2 regions of the Prevotella sp. E13-17 genome follow, and region 2 is predicted to be linked to the other one. Evidence: riboswitches for the same ligand, from Rfam matches in the RefSeq annotation. Region 2 holds a riboswitch; the other holds the start of a gene.

Region 1 (6,747 bases), 1.0 Mb from region 2:
TCGGCAGCATGGGCCGCAATCTTGTAGGCAATGATACCAGCACGCACATCGTCCTTGTTAGGCAGTGCCAAGTGCTCCTTAGGCGTCACGTAGCACAGCATGGCCGTGCCCAACCAGGCAATCTGTGCCCCACCGATGGCACTGGTGATGTGGTCGTAGCCCGGCGCAATGTCGGTGACAATCGGACCGAGCGTGTAGAAAGGTGCCTCATGGCACTTCACCAACTGGCGTTCCATGTTCTCACGAATCTTGTGCATAGGCACATGACCTGGCCCTTCGATAAAAGCCTGCACGTTCTTGTCCCACGCGCGCACCACCAATTCGCCCATGGTGTCGAGCTCCGCAAACTGTGCCGCATCGTTGGCATCGGCAGTGCAGCCCGGTCGCAAGCCGTCGCCCAGCGACAAGGCCACATCATACTTAGCCACGATGTCACAGATGTCATCGAAGTGTTCGTAGAGGAAACTCTCCTTGTCGTGCAGCAGACACCACTTGCTCATGATGCTTCCGCCACGGCTCACGATGCCACACAGGCGACTGTCGGCCAGGTGAACGTTATGACGACGGATACCGGCATGAATCGTAAAATAGTCCACGCCCTGCTCACATTGTTCTATGAGCGTGTCGCGATAGACCTCCCACGACAGGTCTTCCACCTTGCCATCCACTTTCTCCAGTGCCTGATAGATGGGCACCGTGCCGACGGGCACCGGACAGTTACGCAGAATCCATTCGCGCGTCTCATGGATATGATTGCCTGTAGAGAGGTCCATCAGCGTGTCGCCACCCCACTTACACGACCACACAGCCTTGTCCACCTCCTCGTCGATAGACGATGTCGTGGCCGAATTGCCGATGTTCGTGTTGATCTTCACGGCAAAGTTCCGACCGATGATCATCGGTTCACTCTCAGGATGATGGATGTTGGCAGGAATGACGGCACGCCCGCGAGCCACCTCATCGCGCACATATTCCGGTGTGATATGCGTTTTGATGCCCAGTGACTCGCAGTTCATATTCTCACGAATAGCCACATACTCCATCTCGGGAGTGATGATGCCCGCCTTGGCACAAGCCATCTGAGTGACGCCCATGCCTTTCTCCCTGCGTTCGTCGATCCACTGTTGGCGCATGCGTGGCAGTCCCTTTTTCAGGTCCACCTGATAGTTAGGGTCCGTGTAAGGACCGCTGGTGTCATATATATATATAGGTGCGTTGGTTTCTTTGTGTGTCTTTCCCTTTTTGTCTCGTGTCACAGTGGGTGTCAGGTTCACCTTGGTCATGCCCACCTTCACACTGGGATAAATGGTGCCTTGCATATAGGCCTTCTCACGTTGAGCGTAAGCTTTATGGTCGTTGATCATACTCCTGAATAATTAAGCGTTAAGAAAAGCAGTAAGAGGACTCGTGGCCTCAGCACATTCGGCAATAGCTCCAAGGCCAGCCTCGTAGGCCTGACGTCCTGCTATCACCGCCTGACGGAAGGCATCCGCCATCCTGACGGGGTCGCCTGCCACGGCAATGGCCGTGTTCACCAAGCAGCAGTCGGCACCCATCTCCATGGCTTCGGCTGCATGACTGGGTGCACCGATGCCTGCATCGACCACCACCGGCACGGTTGCCTGGTCAATGATGATCTGCAGGAAGTCCTTCATGCGCAGTCCCTTGTTGGTGCCGATGGGTGCTGCCAGGGGCATCACAGTGGCTGCGCCTGCCTCCTCCAGATGTTTACACAATGTGGGGTCAGCCTGACAGTAAGGCAGAACCACGAAGCCGAGCTTCACCAGCTGCTCGGTGGCCTTCAGCGTCTCCACCGAGTCGGGCAGCAGATAGCGCGGATCGGGATGTATCTCCAGTTTCAGCCAGTTGGTGCCAAAGGCCTCGCGGGCCATCTGTGCAGCAAACACGGCCTCTTCGGCATTGCGCACCCCCGAAGTGTTGGGCAGCAACTGTATATTTTTGTTCTGCGTGATGTGCGTCAGAAGGTCGTCATCCCTATCACCCAGTTCGATGCGTTTCATGGCCACCGTCACCATTTCCGTCTCACTTGCCTTGATAGCCTCTGCCATCAGGGTGTTGTCGTTAAACTTTCCCGTTCCCAGGAACAGACGTGAGCTGAACTCACGACCTGCGATTACCAATTTACTCATGATCTACAATCTTTATCAATCTTTTCATTTCATCGACAGGGTCAACCGCATTGATGACGGCGCCACTGAGGGCAATGCCCGTCACACCTGTCTTTATGATGTCGGGCACATCGGCAGCCGTGATGCCTCCAATGGCAACAATCGGCAGGTTGATATGCTCGCTCTTCATCTTTTCCACAATCTGTCGGTAGCCCTCCAGTCCCAACACCGGCGACAAGCGCTCTTTGGTGGTGGTGAACCGAAAGGGCCCGCACCCTATGTAGTCGGCTCCTGCCTCAGCATGTGCTTTCACGTCGTCGAACGTATTGGCGGTGCCACCAATGATATAGTCGGGACCCAACAGACGGCGTGCCTCGGCTATCGGCATGTCGCTCAGTCCCAGATGCACACCGTCGGCATGCAGTTCTTTCACCAGTTCCACGTGGTCGTCGATGATAAACGTGGCGCCGGCGCTGCGACACATCAGCTGTGCCAGTCTTGCCGTACGCCGCACCTCATCGACAGGCGCATTCTTCATGCGCAGCTGCACCCATCGGCATCCGCCTTGCAGGGCCAGAGCAATCGTGTCCAAATAATTATACTGGTCGTTGTAATGACTAATAAACTGTATCATCCGCCACAAGCAGCTTTAATAATTATCACTTCGCTACCAGCGTTGAGGCATGTCTCAGCCCACGCTTGTCGCGGTACCATTCTCATCTCCATCGCCATGGCGATGCCCTTTTCAGGCAATCCTAGTTCATGTGCCAGTTCTTCTAATGTAGCAGCCGCTGTCTGCTGTTCTTTCCCATTTAGTCTAATAGTCATACCTCTTAAACAAAAAAACTCGGGCAAAGACCCACTTACGGTCCTTACCCGAGGTTTATACATATCATCAGTGCTCATTCCCTACGGCAGCATTACCTGCATCAGGTCAATGGGTATAATCTCAGCCTCCTGCATTTCTTCTTATTTACAATAAGAAAGGTAAGCAAAAAGCACCCCGAGTAATTTATTCTGCGTGCAAAGGTACGAATAATCTACCAAATTGCAAAGAAAAATCCCGCTTTTCTTTCTTTTTATTATTCTTTTAGTCGAATAGCATCGGCAATGGCTTTCGCCATCTGCCCTGCTCCTTTCTCGTTGGGATGTATCATGTCGTGTGTCATGCTGGCCTCATCGGTGAGCACCGCATGGAGGTCGATGACCGTCAGTTTGTTCTTCTTGGCAACCTGTCGGATGGCGGGAATGACACCGTTCACGATGACAGAGTCGGTGATGCCCCACTTGTCGCGGAAGGCCTTGATAGGCGTACACAGATAGATTTTCGGATTAGACGGCAGTTTGCGCAGTGCGTTGACCATCGTCTGCATGTCGCCCGCAAACTCCTTTGAATGCTTGCTCCAGATGAAATCCTTTGAGTCGTTGGTCCCCAACTTGATGACCACGATGTTGGGTTGGAAAGCCTGCGCGTCGCGCCACGCCTGCTCTATCATGTAGGGATGGTCGCCATTGTTCAGCATGGTGCGTGCTCCCACGCCGTAGTTCTTCACGTGATAGCCCTTGCCCAGCAGTTTCTGCAACTGTGCGGGATAGCCTTTCAGGTCGGCCATGTCAATGCCCGACCCATCGGTGATGCTGTTGCCGATGCATGCCACGCGGATGGCATCCTTGCGGGGGGCCTTGTGTGCATTGAGCCAGGTGGTCAGGTCGTTCAACATCTGGTTGTGATAGGTCCAACTGTCACGGAAGCCAAAGCCGTGGCCACCGGTGGGATAGATATACATGGCGCAGTCGTTGCCTGCACGTCGCATGGACTCATAGTAACGCAGGCAGTTGTTGACGACGGGCACCACCTGGTCGTCGCTGGCGGTGAAGATGACGGCTGGCGGTGTCAGATGGCGGCGCACAGCATTCTGGTTAGACCACTCCTTGACCAGTTGTTCGTTCTCCAGTCCCTCTTTGCCCAAGAAGCCCTCGCTGCTTCCGCGATGTCCCTCACGCGGATTCATCGAGATGACGGGATAGAACAGGATGCTGAAGTTGGGACGACAGTCAAACTCACTATGCGTTGACACAGATGAAGCCAGATGACCGCCTGCCGAGAAGCCCATGATGCCCACATCGTAGGGGTTCACATGCCAGAAGTCGGCAGAGTCGCGCACCATACGTATGGCTGTCTGTGCATCGCTCAGGGGGATATCACGGTCGCCCTTCGGCATGCGATAGGTCAGCACGAAGTAGGCAATGCCCTGCTTATTGAAATACGCAGCCCAGTCGTGTCCCTCGTGCTGCAGAGCCAGATGGCTGTAGCCACCACCGGGACAATCGACCACTGCCCTACCCGTCGGCATGTCGGGCAGATAGGCCACCATGTTTGAAGCCCCGTCGGGCGTGATGTTTACTGTGAACTTGCGTGCAGTCTGTGCCTGCACGGTCATGGCCACCAGGGCGCATGCGAAGAGTAATAGTCGTTTCATTGTTGTTTTTGGTTGTTAGTTACCAACGCGCAAAGGTATGACAAAAATCCCAAACTGCCAAGGTTTTCGGCAGGAAAGTTGGCGGTATAGGGTTGTCCAACCGTGGCTTTGGGGCTGTCAGACGGCAGTCTGGAGAGGGTCGTTTTAAAGTCTAAAAGAGGCGTTTTTAAAGTCTAGAAGTGGCAATTCTAAAGTCTAAAACCGAAGCTATCATTTCTTCTCTAGCCCCTGGATGCTCTACATCCAGCCCTTAGAACAACCGCATCCAGGGGCTAAAACGACTCGTTCCAGGGGCTGGATGCGCCACATCTAGGGGCTGGATGGACATCAAGAGTAAAGCTATTACAACGCAAAAGCGAAACTATAACAAGACGAAAGCAGCACTATAACAAGACGAAAGCGGAACTATAACAAGACAAAAGCAGAACTATTGAAAATGAAAAGAGGTCGTGTAACAGACACGACCTCATGCACACTTGGAGCGCCTGTGGCGCACGATATAATTTTACTTCACAAACTCTGATGGTATATCAGGCATGGCACCATTCTGCGTGCAGACATAGGCCGAAACCTGAACGGCGGTGCGATGTGCCTCGGGCACACACTTGCCATTGAGGATAGAACCCACGAAAGAACCCGTGAACGAGTCGCCGGCGCCAACGGTGTCGGCCACCTTCACCTTCGGGGTCTCCTGGAACGACATCTGACCAGGTGTGAACACATACGAGCCATTGGTACCGCAAGTCAGCACCAACATGTCGAGGTTGTACTTGCCGAGGATGAGCCAGCACTTGTTTTCCATATCAAGACCGGGATAGCCAAACATGCGTCCTATCAATACCAGCTCCTCGTCGTTGATCTTCAAGATGTTGCAACGCTGCAGAGACTCCTTGACAATCTCCATCGTGTAGAACTGCTGACGCAGGTTGATATCGAAAATCTTCAGACAGTCAGCAGGGGTGTCGTCGAGGAACTTCTGGATGGTCGTGCGGCTCACCACGTTGCGCTGTGCCAGTGAACCGAAGCACACGGCACGGCAGTTTTTGGCAATCTGACGGATATCCTCATCGTAGGGGATGTTGTCCCATGCCACATTCTCCTTGATGTCATAGCTGGGGATGCCCTGTTCATCGAGCTGCACCTGTACGGTTCCCGTTGGATAGGGCACACGAGGCAGCAGGTCGTTCAGGTTGTGTTCGCGCAGTGCATCCAGTGTCTCTTCAGCCAGACGGTCTTCGCCCAGCGCACTCACGGCAATCGTGTTGTCCATGCCCAGGAACTGTCCGGCATGATAAGCGAAGTTGGCAGGGGCGCCACCCAGTTTCTTGCCTTCGGGAAGCACGTCCCACAGGACCTCGCCGAGTCCTACTACATAACGTTTCTCATTCATAGTTCTATGCGGTTTTTAATTGTTTGATATAGGTGAAGAGATAGAGCACACCGACTGCCATGACCAGTACGGCACCAGCCTGTCCGAAACCGTCGCTGGCGAAGCCCATCAGCAGCGGGAAGATGGTGCCGCCAAAGAGTCCCATGATCATCAGTCCGCTCACCTCGTTTTGTTTGTCGGGCATCGACTCAAGGGCAGTGGCGAAACACATCGAGAACACGTTCGAGTTGCCATAGCCAACCAGGGCGATGGCGAGATAGAGTTCCCACTGTGCCTGACCGATGAACAGCAACAACATGGACAAGGCCATCATCGAGATGCTGACGATAAAGAAAGTGCGCATCTTCAACACACGCAGGAAGAACGATCCCGTCAGACAGCCCACGGTGCGAAAGATAAAGTATAGCGACGTGGCAAAGGCAGCCTCATTAAGCGTCATGCCAAGACGTTCCATCAGAATCTTTGGTGCCGTGGTGTTGGTACCCACATCGATACCCACATGGCACATGATGCCCAGAAACGACAACAGCACGATGGGCGTGCCCAACAGTTTCAGGCACTCCATAAACGAGGAGGCCTTGCCCTCGGTGGCGGGTTCGTCGATAGGCGTCACAAACAACAAGACGGTGGAGAGGACGCCCACCACGAAGAAGATGCCAAACAGCACTCGCCAAGAGAGGTCAAAATCGGGTATCACCTTCGTGGCGCCCCACATAGCCAAATAGGGAGCCGAGAACGAAGCGATGGC
Region 2 (6,747 bases):
TCTGATGACGTGGTCATCGAATGCCAATCCCGAGACCAACGAGAACTGTCAGGTGTTTGTCATGATCTCTAAGGATGGCGGTCAGACCTGGGGCGACCCCATCACCGTGCTGCGTGGCCGTGTGTGGGAACCACAGATTGTGCAGTTGCCCGGCGGCGAACTGGAACTGCTCGTGTCAAGCGAGAAACAATGGTGGGGCACTGGCGGCAATCTCAATCAGGAAATCGTGGTGTCGCGCTCTACCGACAATGGCGAGACATGGACCGCACAAAAGCGTGCCAGCTATAATCCCGGCAAGCGCGATGGTATGCCTGTGCAGGTGATGCTGCAGGGCAACAAGGGTATCCTGTTCAGCTACGAGAGCATTGGCAGTGGCAACAACCCCTCTATCTCTTGGCGTCCGCTCGACGGCGAGTGGGACAGCAGCGACTGGGACGAGCAGATCGACGATCGTCGTTGGGTGGCAGATCCCATCCTTGGCGGATGCGCCCCCTATGCCTTGCAGCTGGAAACCGGCGAGGTGGTTGTGATGGGCCATCTCGACCAGAATGGCGATGTGTGGCAGACCAACCGCCTGAAGGTTTGCGTGGGCGACAATACTGGTCACAACTTCAAGTATCGCACCATCCCCTTCTCCAGCCTGCCACGTGGTGAGGGCGCCTACTATGGCTCGCTGTTCCAGAAGGATAGCGAAACCATCTGGCTGCTCTACTCTCACAGCTATTACAATGGCTCTACCTGTACCAAGAACACCGTGGAGTTGCTCGAAGGCAAGATTGTTGCAATTCAATAATGATTATATAATAAACTGATTTTATGAACTACAGATTTGCTTTACTCTCGTTAGCTGCTGCCTTTGCCATGCAGGGTGCAGCACAGCGTTTCAACATCAGTATCAAGAAACCAGGCAACAATGCCGTCACCTATCTGCTCAGCGAGCAACAGGGACAGCTGAAGGCAGCCAAAGAACTGCCCTTGACCATCACTAAGAATGTGAAGCAGGAGGGCGAAAGCCAGTTGCTGACCGTCACTTTCCAGGCCAAGGAGCGTGTCTATTTCAACTTTGGTGCCATGCTCCCTACGGAGTTTGCCACCGACGATTGCGACTTCTATCTGCCGGGTTTCTGGTATCACAAGAACCTTCGTTCGCCCAAGGAGGCACCTTCGTTCCACACCTCAAAGAGCTGGAACGTGCGCGAAGACCGTCTGTCGTCGCCCCTCACCGGTGTGTATGATGCCAAGAGTGGCAGCACGCTGACCGTGCTGCGCCAGTTGGATGCCCCTGTCGAGGCACTCACCACCCATCAGGAGGGTGAGGTCATCGTCAGTGGCAAGACCTCGCTGGGCTATCTGGGCTTCGACAATGCCACCGGCAAAGCCAGCCTGACCTTCGGCTATCCTTACATGGAGACCCCCAAGCGCTACATCCGCAAGCTGACGCTGACGGCTCCCATCCAGGCCTTTGCTTGTCTGGAGAAGGGCGAGAAGCAGAGCGTGACCTGGGTCATCACCCGTGGCAAGGCTCAGGACTTCGGTCAGTTTGTGGCTGATACGTGGAACTTCTGCATGGACGAGATCAACCCTCAGCCCATTCAGCCGCTCTACACCGCTGACGAGATGAAAGCACAGCTGTCTAACTATTTTGCCAAGGGCTATGTTGACAAGTATGCCCTGAAGTATCACTCAGGTCACGGTCTGCGCTGCGACGACTGCCTCCCCGTGGATCATGTGCAGCTGGGCTTCTGCGGTCGTGTGTTGCTCAACGGTTTCAATGCCTTGGAGTATGGCGAACAGAAGGGTAATGCCGAGTTCGTACGCATGGGACAGGAGATCTTCAATAGCTGGCTGGAGCATGGCTTCACCGCTCGTGGCTATTTCAAGGAGGACTTCCACATTGCTCGTGGCATTCCTGCCGACAAGGACTGCATCCATAGCATCCGCCAGCAGTCAGAGGCTGTCTATGCCGTGCTCCACTACCTGGCCTACGAGAAGAAGCAGGGCCGCCAGCATAAGGACTGGGAGGTGAAGATGCGCACGCTGCTCAACCAGATGCTGCAGTTGCAGAAGGCCGACGGCAGCTTCCCCCGCAAGTATCGCGACGACCACAGCGATGTTGACGCCTCGGGCGGTTCTACCCCCAGTGCCACCTCAACGCTCGTCATGGGTTATAAGTTCTTTGGCGACAAGCGCTATCTGGCTGCTGCCAAGCGCACCATCGACTACTTGGAGAAGAACATCATCTCTAAGAGCGACTATTTCTCTTCTACCCTCGATGCCAACTGCGAGGACAAGGAGGCTGCCATCAGCGCCGTCACCGCTACCTACTACATGGCGATGGTCACCAAGAAGCAGGAACGTCAGCACTACATCGACCTGTGTCAGAAGGCCACCTACTTCGCCCTGTCATGGTACTACCTCTGGGACGTACCCTTTGCTAAGGGACAGATGCTGGGCGACCTGGGCTTCAAGAGCCGCGGTTGGGGTAACGTGTCTGTGGAGAACAACCACATCGACGTGTTCGTCTTTGAGTTGCCCCACATCGTGAAGTGGCTGGGCGAGGAACTGCGTGAGCAGCGCTTCACACAGGCATACAACCTCATCTACTCTTCGCTCAATCAGCTGTTGCCCACACCCGAGCGCCTCTGCGGCATCGGCGTACCGGGCTTCAACCCCGAGGTGGTACAGCACACCAACTGGGACTACGGTCGCAATGGTAAGGGCTTTTATAACGACATCTTCGCCCCCGGCTGGACCGTTGCATCGCTGTGGGAGATGTATAGTCCCACCCGCACCTCGTCGTTCCTGACCACAAAGAAGTTCTAAGTGAACCTCGTCATATCATTGCAGAGAGGATGCGCCCTTGCGCATCCTCTCTTTGTATTATCATAGTTCTGCTTTCGTCTTGTTAAAGCTTTACTTTTGCCCTGCTATAGCTTTACTTTTGCCCAGCCATAGCTTTACTTTTGTGCTGCAATAGCTTTGCTCTTGATGCCATTCTAGCCCCTGGATGAGTCGTTTCTAGCCCCTAGAATGGGTCCGTCTAGGGGCTAGATGGGTGCTGTCCAGGGGCTGGGAGTGGCCTTTCCAGGGGCTAGACAGACATCAAAAGTATAACTATTGCAAGCTGAAGGGGGCACTCTTGGTTTGCAAGAGTAAGGCTCTTAGGTCGTCATAGCGGTGCTTCGAGATAAATAATCCGATGAATCGTGAGGTTTATCGGAATTTTTATTTATTTTTGCAACCAGTACGATTAACTTTTTATTGATGACTATGGAACAAGGATCATTTGTAGAGATATGTGGATATGTTGCCACTATTTGTATGGTTCTGGGCTATCTGCCTCAGGCCATCACCACCATACGCACCCGCAATACCGACGGCATTGCGCTGCCCACCTTCCTGATGATGGGCATCGGCGGCATTGCTTTCATGTTGCAGGGGCTGCTTCATGAGCCCGACATCATCTGGTCGCTGTTTCTCACCAATCTGGTGACGAGCTCTTGCAGTCTCATCGTGTTTGCCATCAAGATCTATAACGACTACTTCAAATAGCATTCAGCACACACATCATCACGCTGAACCACCTGATGCAGTCGGCCGACAGAAAGACCAATACCGCAACGGTGGACTTGTCGAACGCCATCAATAAGTTGACCGTGAAGCGCATCGCGGCATGAATAACCCCCAAAAGCCATGCGATGTACTTCTGGGGGGCAATCATTTATTATGAGTTTTAAAAAACGATGTCTTATTTCCGGGGAAGATGGAATCGGTATTTGTTGGTGAACAACTCCCTCACGGTGTTGATCTCTAAGAACTTGGTGCCGCCACACTCACCAACATTACCACTCAGATAGGCAATCTTGTCGTCGTCCTCCAGATATCCTTTCTGGCGCAACATGCGCACGGCAGCCAGGAAGAGCTCTTCGCTGTCAATGTGTTCCTTCTGATAGACGGGGATAACGCCATAGCTGAGGTTCAACAGACGCTGCACCTTCTCGTGGTAGCAGATGGCCAACACGGGGTTGGGACCACGGAAGGCTGCCAGCGAACGGGCGGTGAGACCCGTGGTACAGTCGGTGATAATGCCCTTTACGCCGAGTTTCTCGGTGGCCTCGATAGCACTGTGCGACATGAACTCGCGGATGTCGCAATCGGAAGAGAGCGGAATCTCAATGTCGTTCTCGCGCAACTTGTCGCGCTCGGCCTGCTCGGCAATCTGTGCCATCGTGGTGACGGCCTCGATAGGATATTTTCCGCTGGCGGTCTCGCCCGAGAGCATCAGCGCGTCGGTGCGGTAGTAGATGGCATTGGCAATGTCGGTCACCTCGGCACGGGTGGGACGAGGATTCTGTATCATGGAGTGAAGCATCTGTGTGGCCACGATGACGGGCTTCTTGGCCTGCACGCACTTGCGGATGATGCGGCGCTGAATGCCGGGGATGCGCTCAATGGGTACTTCGATGCCCAAATCGCCGCGGGCAATCATGATGCCGTAGGAAGCCTCGATAATCTCGTCGATGTTGTCCACACCTTCTTGGTTCTCTATCTTCGAGATGATTTTAATGTCAGAGTTGTAGGCATCAAGGATGGCCTGGACGGCACGTACATCGGCAGCCGAGCGAACAAATGAGTGCGCAATGAAGTCGATGTCCAGCTCGATGGCGAGCATGATGTTCTTGCGGTCTTTCTCGGTCAGTGCAGGCAGGTCTATATGAATGCCAGGCACGTTGACGCTCTTGCGTGAGCCCAGCACACCATCGTTCTTCACCTGTGCCATGATCTGTGGACCACTGATGCCAATGACCTGCATGTCGAGTGCACCGTCGTCAAAGAGAATATGACAGCCTTCGTGAACATCGGCAGCGAAGTTCTTATAGGTGACGTTCACAATGTCATGGGTGGTCTCCATCTCGGGACGGCCAAAGATTTTCACCACGTCGCCCGTCTTGTAGTGGATGGGTTCTGCGCAAGCGGTAGTGCGCACCTCGGGACCTTTGGTGTCAATCATGATGCCGATGTGATGACTCACCTCGCGCACGTTCTTTACAATCTGGCGGATGCCCTCTTCTGGAGCATGTGCGGTGTTCATGCGAACAACATTCATACCTGCGTTAAAGAGCGAGCGTATGAACTCCGTATCACAACGTCTGTCGCTGATCGATGCTACAATTTTAGTCTGCTTCATATAATCTTTTTACCATTATACCTGAATTCGACTGCAAAGGTACGAAATAATTCTGAAACATCGGTGAGCAGAAGGGTATTATTTGATGTATTTTAAGTCTGTTTAATTAAAGGAAAACAAGCGATTCTGACAGGATGTAAATCGCTTGTAGAAAAAAGTTTGCCGCTAATATTTTTGTGGTTACAATAATAATGTGTAACTTTGCGCCAGGAATTCAAGGGGTGCCGGATTCTGTTGGCCGGCTGAGATAATACCCTCTAAACCTGATGCGGGTCATACCGACGTAGGGATGGAATTGGCAGCTGGCACACACCCCGTAACATGATTTAATAATATAATTTTCAAGAATGAAAAAGATTCTTTTGGGATTAACTGCATTCATAGCTGTGAATGCGATGGCAGCCGAACCTGTTGATTCGCTGAAAATGGAACAACTGCATGAGGTGGTTGTCAGTGGTGTACGCACGCAGAAGAATGCTCCTTATGCGGTGGCTAATATCAAACAGAAGGAGTTGAGCGCTTTCTCAACTTCGGGACGCGAACTGCCTTTCTTGTTTGCTCGTACGCCTGGCGTGATGGCTTGGAGCGAAAACGGTATGGGCACTGGTACCACCAAGCTGGCTATCCGCGGTGCTGGTGACTCGCGTATCAACGTGACGTTAGACGGTGTGCCCCTCAACTCGCCCGAGGACCAGTGTGTCTTCTGGGCCAACATGAACTCGTATGCCTCGTTGCTCGGGTCGGCACAGATTCAACGCGGCGTGGGCACCTCGACCAATGGCGACGGCGCTTTTGGCGGAACGGTGGCACTGCAGTCGAAGGCTCCATCGATGAAGGCAGGGGCAGAATGGAATAGCTCCTTCGGTAGCTATAATACCTATAATATAGGTGGAAAGTTTACCACAGGACTGATGCTCAATCATTTGGTCGTGGACGTGGCCTATCACACCACCGGCACGGATGGCTATGTGCACGGCACGGATGGCCGTTCGGGCTCTTACTATGGTGGACTGACCTGGCTGAACGACCGCATGCAGATCAGCTATAAGCACTTTGGTAACTTCGAAAAGACCGGGCAGGCTTGGAATGGTGTTACTCCCGGTGACGGCGATTTGTCGTTGATGGACGGCACCTGGGGCGCCAATACTGGCATCAAGGACTATGCTGACCTTAACAAGGCTGGTCTGGGACGCTATAACGACCTGTATGAACACATGGTGAACGAGGGGTCTGCCTTTGCCCGTGATGCTGATGGTCGTTACATCACAGAGCGCTATCAGTTGAACGATGGTTCGCTATGGAAGGGTGCAACCGACAACTTCTGGCAGGGGCACAACATCTTGACCGGCGCTTTCCGGTTGTCAGACCGCTGGGCAGCTACCCTGACGGCACACTATACTCATGGTCATGGCTACTATCAGGACTTAAAATACGACAAAAAACTGGCCAAGTACGGACTGGAGCCTTTCTATGATGCACAGGGCAACCAGGTGAAGACGAATACGTTCATCCGTAAGAAAGGTATGAGTCAGGATGCCTATGGTGCATTGGGCAACGTG

What was found. A riboswitch is a leader RNA that binds a small molecule or an ion and turns the genes downstream of it on or off. The one in region 2 is predicted to bind thiamine pyrophosphate.
Region 1: another riboswitch for thiamine pyrophosphate. It lies ahead of thiS (sulfur carrier protein ThiS); the one in region 2 lies ahead of L6472_RS12650 (TonB-dependent receptor).

Annotation. Positions count from the first base shown of each region.
Region 1 is NZ_CP091787.1:729,146-735,892, reverse strand. Features, by position in the region: gene thiC (phosphomethylpyrimidine synthase ThiC) at 1-1,364, opposite strand, end outside; gene L6472_RS02580 (thiazole synthase) at 1,377-2,150, opposite strand; gene L6472_RS02575 (thiamine phosphate synthase) at 2,143-2,763, opposite strand; gene thiS (sulfur carrier protein ThiS) at 2,760-2,957, opposite strand; TPP riboswitch at 3,019-3,145, opposite strand; gene axeA1 (acetylxylan esterase AxeA1) at 3,212-4,609, opposite strand; gene L6472_RS02560 (carbohydrate kinase) at 5,115-5,999, opposite strand; gene L6472_RS02555 (MFS transporter) at 6,004-6,747, opposite strand, start outside.
Region 2 is NZ_CP091787.1:3,165,487-3,172,233, reverse strand. Features, by position in the region: gene L6472_RS12675 (sialidase family protein) at 1-793, shown strand, start outside; gene L6472_RS12670 (hypothetical protein) at 817-2,823, shown strand; gene L6472_RS12665 (SemiSWEET family sugar transporter) at 3,271-3,552, shown strand; gene L6472_RS12660 (hypothetical protein) at 3,540-3,695, opposite strand; gene pyk (pyruvate kinase) at 3,749-5,188, opposite strand; TPP riboswitch at 5,396-5,496, shown strand; gene L6472_RS12650 (TonB-dependent receptor) at 5,536-6,747, shown strand, end outside.